2 regions of the Streptomyces pactum genome follow, and region 1 is predicted to be linked to the other one. Evidence: riboswitches for the same ligand, from Rfam matches in the RefSeq annotation. Region 1 holds a riboswitch; the other holds the start of a gene.
The links. A riboswitch is a leader RNA that binds a small molecule or an ion and turns the genes downstream of it on or off. The one in region 1 is predicted to bind glycine.
Positions count from the first base shown of each region.

Region 2: linked by a shared signal. The riboswitch ahead of gcvP (aminomethyl-transferring glycine dehydrogenase) and the one ahead of gcvT (glycine cleavage system aminomethyltransferase GcvT) in region 1 are both predicted to bind glycine.

Region 1 covers NZ_CP019724.1:2,754,467-2,757,864, forward strand. The annotation lists gene B1H29_RS11255 (enhanced serine sensitivity protein SseB) at 1-657, opposite strand, end outside; gene B1H29_RS11260 (AAA family ATPase) at 785-1,453, opposite strand; glycine riboswitch at 1,633-1,727, shown strand; glycine riboswitch at 1,728-1,844, shown strand; gene gcvT (glycine cleavage system aminomethyltransferase GcvT) at 1,884-3,002, shown strand; gene gcvH (glycine cleavage system protein GcvH) at 3,121-3,398, shown strand, end outside.
Region 2 covers NZ_CP019724.1:7,120,749-7,124,146, forward strand. The annotation lists partial or broken gene B1H29_RS30735 (DNA polymerase IV) at 1-932, shown strand, start outside; gene B1H29_RS30740 (PRC-barrel domain-containing protein) at 1,370-1,747, opposite strand; glycine riboswitch at 1,897-1,992, shown strand; gene gcvP (aminomethyl-transferring glycine dehydrogenase) at 2,170-3,398, shown strand, end outside.

The sequences.
Region 1 (3,398 bases):
ACGGGCGTCGCCCTCCCAGTGGGTGAGTTCGACGCCGACGAACATGACGGGGTCGGCGGTCTCGACGGCGGCGAGGCAGCGGCGGGCGGTGCGGACGACGCCGACGGCGGCGAACTCGGCGGAGGCCGCGGCCAGGAACTCCACCGGGTCGTCCTGCCAGTCCGGCTCGAAGAGGCGGACCCGGCCGCCGGACGCGGGACCGTCCAGCGGGGTGCGGCCGGCCCGGCACAGCTCGGCCACGGCCGGCGGCGGCAGCGGGACGCCGAGAACGCCGTCCGGGTTCACGGCGATGCCGATCTGCGGGGGCAGGCCGCGGGCGAACTCCGCGGCGGGGGCGACGGTGTACGCCATCTGCGCGCCGGCGACCTGGCGGAGCTGCTCCTCGGAGCTGAACACCGGCACGTAGGCCTGGCCCTCGATCTCCAGCGAGGGCAGGTCGAGGGGGCCGCTGTTCGGGCCGCCGCCGTTCGGCAGCGGTATCCACACGAAGCTGCGGCCGAGCACCTCCACGATCCGGCCGCCGGCACCCGGCACGCCGAGGGAGGCGGACAGCACCTCCTCCAGCTCGTTGCCGGGCCACCCGCCGTGGGAGTGGGGGTGCGCCTGCGCCGGGAATCCGGCGGAGAAGTCCGCCGGGAGGTCCCCTGGGATGTCCATCTGCCTACCGCCTGCCTGGTACCGCTGCTGTGGCTGAAAAGGCTAACCCGTTCGGCCCCGCGGCCCCAGGGTCTGTTCCGGGTCCCCGCCGGGGCGCGGACGGGGACCCGGGGCCGCCCCGGGTGCGTCACCCCGTGAAGGCGATCCGGCGCAGCGTGTCCGCCGCCGCCCGGTCCAGCAGGATCGCCGAGGTGCAGCCGGCGGGCAGGGTGCCCTCGGTCACCGCGCGCAGCAGGCGGGTGTTGGCCGTGCGGTGCCGCCGGAAGGCGTACCGCGACACGCCCCGGCCGCGCTCGCGCTGGCCGGCCAGGGCCTCGTCGGGGTCGACGTCGAGCAGCAGCAGGTGCAGGATGCCGTCCCGGCGGCGGGCCTCGCGAGCCAGCCAGCCGCGCACCCAGGCCTGGGTGCCGCAGTCGTGCACGACGACCCCCTCGCCGGAGCGCAGCGCGCTGCGCAGTCCGGCGTAGTGGGCGAGGCGGACGAAGGGGCGGTAGAGCCCGTACGGCAGGAAGCGCGGCATTCGGCGGTCCCAGCGGTCGCGGGTGTCCTGTGAGTCGATGCGCGGTCCGCGCACGGCGCGCCGCATCAGCGTGGACTTGCCGCTGCCGGGCAGGCCGGTGATCACCACCAGGTCCCGGGGTCCGAAGAGCAGGGCGTGCGGGCTGCGGCCGCCCCGGTCCCGCAGGTCGCGGACGACGGGTGCGGGCATTTCGGCGCACGCCTGAGGTGCCGGGGCGACCGGCTGCTTGGTCAGCGCGAGACCCGAGCTCGTGGCGTACGCCGTGGTCCTGTTCACCGTGATCGTCCTCCCCTGGGGCGGTTCACGAGTTCCCATCCCCGTCGAGTGTAAAGAGAAGGTAATGCGCAGGTCTCGCGTTTTCGTGCGCTTACTGCCACAGGCCGGTTACAGATCACGGTCTGCCATGGACCGGCCTGGCGTGCAATGATGGCGGCGCCAACTGCATACCGGCCGTTTGAATCCGCGCGGGAGAGTCCCCGGCCGTCGCCGGGGCGCCGAAGGAGCAAGTCCCTCCCTTGAATCTCTCAGGCACCGTTACCGCGCGGGCGAGGCACATCTGAAAAGCGGGCCGCCTCCGACGGGCTGCCCCACCCAAGGTGCAAGTCCTGATCACCGTACTCCGGTGGTCGTGGCGAACCTCTCAGGTTTCGATGACAGATGGGGAGGATCGACCTCGCCACGTCCTGTCCTGGGAGACGACCGACCGATGAGCAGTACAGAACTCCGCCGTACCGCGCTCGATGCCACGCATCGCGCGCTGGGCGCGACGATGACCGACTTCGCGGGCTGGGACATGCCCCTGCGCTACGGCTCCGAGCGGGACGAGCACCTCGCCGTGCGCTCCCGGGCCGGTCTCTTCGACCTCTCGCACATGGGCGAGATCACCGTCACCGGTCCGCGCGCCGCCGAGCTGCTGGACTTCGCGCTGGTCGGCAACATCGGCAGCGTGAAGCCGGGCCGCGCCCGCTACACCATGATCTGCCGCGAGGACGGCGGCATCCTGGACGACCTGATCGTCTACCGCCTGGGCGAGACCGAGTACATGGTGGTCGCCAACGCCTCCAACGCCCAGGTGGTGCTGGACGCGCTGACCGAGCGGGCCGCCGGCTTCGACGCCGAGGTCCGCGACGACCGCGACGCGTACGCGCTGCTCGCCGTGCAGGGCCCCGAGTCCCCGGCCATCGTGAAGAGCCTCACCGACGCCGACCTGGACGGCCTGAAGTACTACGCCGGGCTGCCCGGCACCGTGGCCGGCGTCCCGGCGCTCATCGCGCGCACCGGCTACACCGGCGAGGACGGCTTCGAGCTGTTCGTGAAGCCGGAGGACGCCGTGGAGCTGTGGCGGGCGCTGACCGAGGCGGGCGAGGGCGCCGGGCTGGTCCCGTGCGGCCTGTCCTGCCGGGACACGCTCCGCCTGGAGGCGGGCATGCCGCTGTACGGGCACGAGCTGACGACCGCGCTGACGCCCTTCGACGCCGGGCTCGGCCGGGTGGTGAAGTTCGAGAAGGAGGGTGACTTCGTCGGGCGCGCCGCGCTGACCGAGGCCGCTTCCCGGGCCGAGCAGAACCCTCCCCGCGTCCTGGTCGGCCTGGTCGCCGAGGGCCGCCGGGTGCCGCGCGCCGGGTACCGGGTCGTCGCCGGCACGGAGGTGATCGGCGAGGTCACCTCCGGCGCCCCGTCCCCGACGCTGGGCAAGCCGATCGCCATGGCGTACGTCGACCCCGCGCACGCGGCGCCGGGCACCGCGGGCGTCGGTGTGGACATCCGGGGCAGCCACGAGCCGTACGAGGTCGTGGCGCTGCCGTTCTACAAGCGCCAGAAGTAGACAGTAGAGGGACACCGGCCGCGGCCGTCCGTGACCGCGCGCACCTTCCCGCTGCTCACCGCGGTGTCAGCGGCCCCCCGTTCATCAGCACTTTCCCGCGTACAGGAGAATTCAGGCCATGAGCAACCCCCAGCAGCTTCGCTACAGCAAGGAGCACGAGTGGCTGTCGGGCGCCGAGGACGGCGCCTCGACGGTCGGCATCACGGAGCACGCGGCCAACGCGCTCGGTGACGTCGTCTTCGTCCAGCTCCCCGAGGTCGGCGACTCGGTGTCCGCGGGCGAGACCTGCGGCGAACTGGAGTCGACCAAGTCGGTCTCCGACCTGTACTCCCCCGTCTCCGGCGAGGTCACCGAGGTCAACGAGGACGTCGTCAACGACCCGTCGCTGGTGAACTC
Region 2 (3,398 bases), 4.4 Mb from region 1:
GGCCATGCTCGAGCCGATGACCGTGCGGACGCTGCCCGGGGTGGGGCCGGCCACGGGCGACCATCTGCGGCGGGCCGGGATCACCACGGTCGGAGAAATCGCCGAGGCGGGCGAGGACGAGCTCGTACGGCTGCTGGGCAAGGCGCACGGGCACGCCCTGTACGCCATGGCGCTGGCCCGCGACGAACGGCCCGTGGTGGCCGAGCGGGAGACCAAGTCGGTGTCCGTCGAAGACACCTACGACGTGGACATCCACGACCGGGTGCGGGTCGGCGTGGAAGTCGGGCGGCTGGCCGACCGGTGTGTGCGGCGGCTGCGCGGTTCCGGGCTGTCCGGGCGGACCATCGTGCTCAAGGTGCGCAGGTACGACTTCTCCACGCTGACGCGCTCCGAGACGCTGCGGGGGCCCACGGACGACCCGGCGGTGGTGCGGGAGGCCGCTGCCCGGCTGCTGGACTCCGTGGACACCACCGGTGGCGTGCGGCTGCTCGGGGTCGGCGTCAGCGGGCTCGCCGACTACACGCAGGAGGACCTGTTCGCCCAGGCGGCGGGGGGCCGGGGCGACGACCTCGTCGAGGAACCCGACGTCGAGCCCGTCCAGGAGGACCGGCCGGCCCCCGCCGAGCGCGGGTGGCCGTCGGGGCACGACGTGCGGCACGCGCAGTACGGACACGGGTGGGTGCAGGGCAGCGGGCTGGGCCGGGTCACCGTGCGGTTCGAGACGCCGTACTCGGAGACCGGCCGGGTGCGGACCTTTCCGGTGGACGACCCGGATCTGACACCGGCGGATCCGCTGCCGCTGGTCCCGCCCGTACCGCGAAGACCCGGAGCCACCGGTCCCGCGACCGCCGAGGCCGACCGGGGTCTTGGCGCGGGGTCCGACGTGGGGATCGGCCGGGGGCTCGGTGCGGAGACCGGCGGCGTCGAGACCGGTGCCGAGGCCGGCGGGGGTCTCGATGCCGAGACCGGCCTGGAGACCGGCCTGGAGACCGGCCTGGAGACCGGCCTGGAGACCGGCCTGGAGACCGGCCTGGAGACCGGCCTGGAGACCGGCCCCAGGACCGGCCCGGTGCCCGACGCGGGGGCCGGCCGGGCGGGGGCGGCGGGTCCTGCGTCCGGCCAGGAAGTTGGCCGGCGGATCGGGTCGCCGGAGATCAGTGGCACCTGACCGGTGCGGCGAGCGGGGCCCAGTGGGTCCGGATGTGAGGCGGGGACGAGGCGGAGAAGGGACGACGGGCGACAGCGCCGCGCGCAGGGGACCGCTCTGCCCTTCAGGAAGGGTCGGAGCGGCAGGGGCCCGCGTCCGCGGCGTCGTCCGCCGCACCGGCCCGGCGGCCGGTGCCGGGGGCCGGTGCAGCGGGCTGGGCCGTCAGCTCTCCTCCTTGCCCTGGCCCGCCAGCTTGCCGAAGTCGCGGTCGGGGGCCGGGGGAGGAGCGGCCACGTCGAGACCGTAGTGGTGGTAGAGCTGGAGTTCCTGCTCCGGCGAGAGGTGGCGGCCGACGCCGAAGTCGGGAGCCTCCTTGATCAGGGCCCGCTCGAAGGGCACGCGCAGGGCGCCGTCGACCAGCTCGCTGGGCTCCAGGGGAACGAAGGCGTCCCGGCTGAACAGGCCGGTGCGTATGGCCGCCCACTCGGGGACGCCGGTGGCGTCGTCGAGATAGACCTCGTCGACGGTGCCGATCCGGGTGCCGTCGAGGTCGAACGCCTTGCGGCCGATCAGATTGCGCGGGTCGATGTCGGTACGCACGAGGCCCTCCACTTGGTCGCACTGGGGTCGCGCACCAGCCGACCCACCAGCCGCCGGAATCATCCGTAGTACTACAAAAGAGCACTTAGGGTCGGTCGGCCACTCGAAGTCCGTGCGGTGACCTCGCTGGTAGGCTGGCAAACGGCTGCTGACCCCGCGCGGGAGAGTCCTCCGGACACCACCGGAGGCGCCGAAGGAGCAAATCCTCCCCGGAATCTCTCAGGCTCACGTACCGCACGGACGAGGTCACTCTGGAAAGCAGGGCGGGTGTCGACGGCTTCCGCTCTCACCGACGGTGAAAGCCGGGAGTGCCTTCGGGCCCGACCGGTGAAGCTCTCAGGTTGAGATGACAGAGGGGGAGGCCGTACGGGTACCCGCGCCGTGGTGCCCCTCGAAGGTCGTCAGACCAGGAGGCCTCCGCAATGACCGCCCATCGCACCCCGCTCTCCGAACTCGAACAGGCAATGCCTTTCGAGCAGCGCCATATCGGCCCCGACCCTGAGGCACGGGCCAAGATGCTCGCGCAGGTCGGTTACGGTTCGCTCGACGAACTGACGGCCGCCGCGGTGCCGGATGTGATCAAGAACGCCGACGCGCTGGACCTGCCGGGCGCGCGCTCCGAGGCCGAGGTGCTGGCCGAGCTGCGCTCCCTGGCCGACCGCAACCAGGTTCTCGACTCCATGATCGGCCTCGGCTACTACGGCACCTTCACGCCGCCGGTCATCCTGCGCAACGTCATGGAGAACCCGGCCTGGTACACCGCCTACACGCCGTACCAGCCGGAGATCTCCCAGGGCCGCCTCGAGGCCCTGCTGAACTTCCAGACGATGGTCGCCGAGCTCACCGGCCTGCCGACCTCCGGCGCCTCGCTGCTCGACGAGGGCACCGCGGCCGCCGAGGCCATGGCGCTCTCCCGGCGCATGGGCAAGAACAAGAAGGGCCTCTTCCTGGTCGACGCGGACGCCCTGCCGCAGACCATCGCCGTGATACAGACCCGCGCGGAGCCGACCGGCGTCGAGGTCGTCGTCGCCGACCTCAGCGAGGGCATCCCGGCCGAGGTGGCCGAGCGGGAGATCAACGGCGTCCTGATCCAGTACCCGGGCGCCTCCGGTGCCGTACGCGACATCAAGCCGGTCGTCGACCGGGCGCACGAGCTCGGCGCCCTCGTCACCGTCGCCGCCGACCTGCTCGCGCTCACCCTGCTCACCTCGCCCGGCGAGCTGGGCGCCGACATCGCCATCGGCACGACGCAGCGCTTCGGCGTACCGATGGGCTTCGGCGGGCCGCACGCCGGCTACATGGCGGTGCACGAGAAGTTCGCGCGCAGCCTGCCCGGCCGCCTGGTCGGCGTCTCCGTGGACGCCGACGGCAACAAGGCCTACCGCCTCGCGCTGCAGACCCGCGAGCAGCACATCCGCCGCGAGAAGGCCACCAGCAACATCTGCACCGCGCAGGTGCTCCTCGCCGTCATGGCCGGCATGTACGCCGTGTACCACGGTCCCGAGGGGCTGCGGGCCATCGCGCGGCGCACCCACCGGTACGCCACGGTCACCGCGGCGGGTCTGGCGGCCGGCGGCGTCGAGATCGTCCACGGCGCCTACTTCGACACGGTCACCGCCCGCGTGCCCGGCCGGGCCGCCGACGTCGTCCA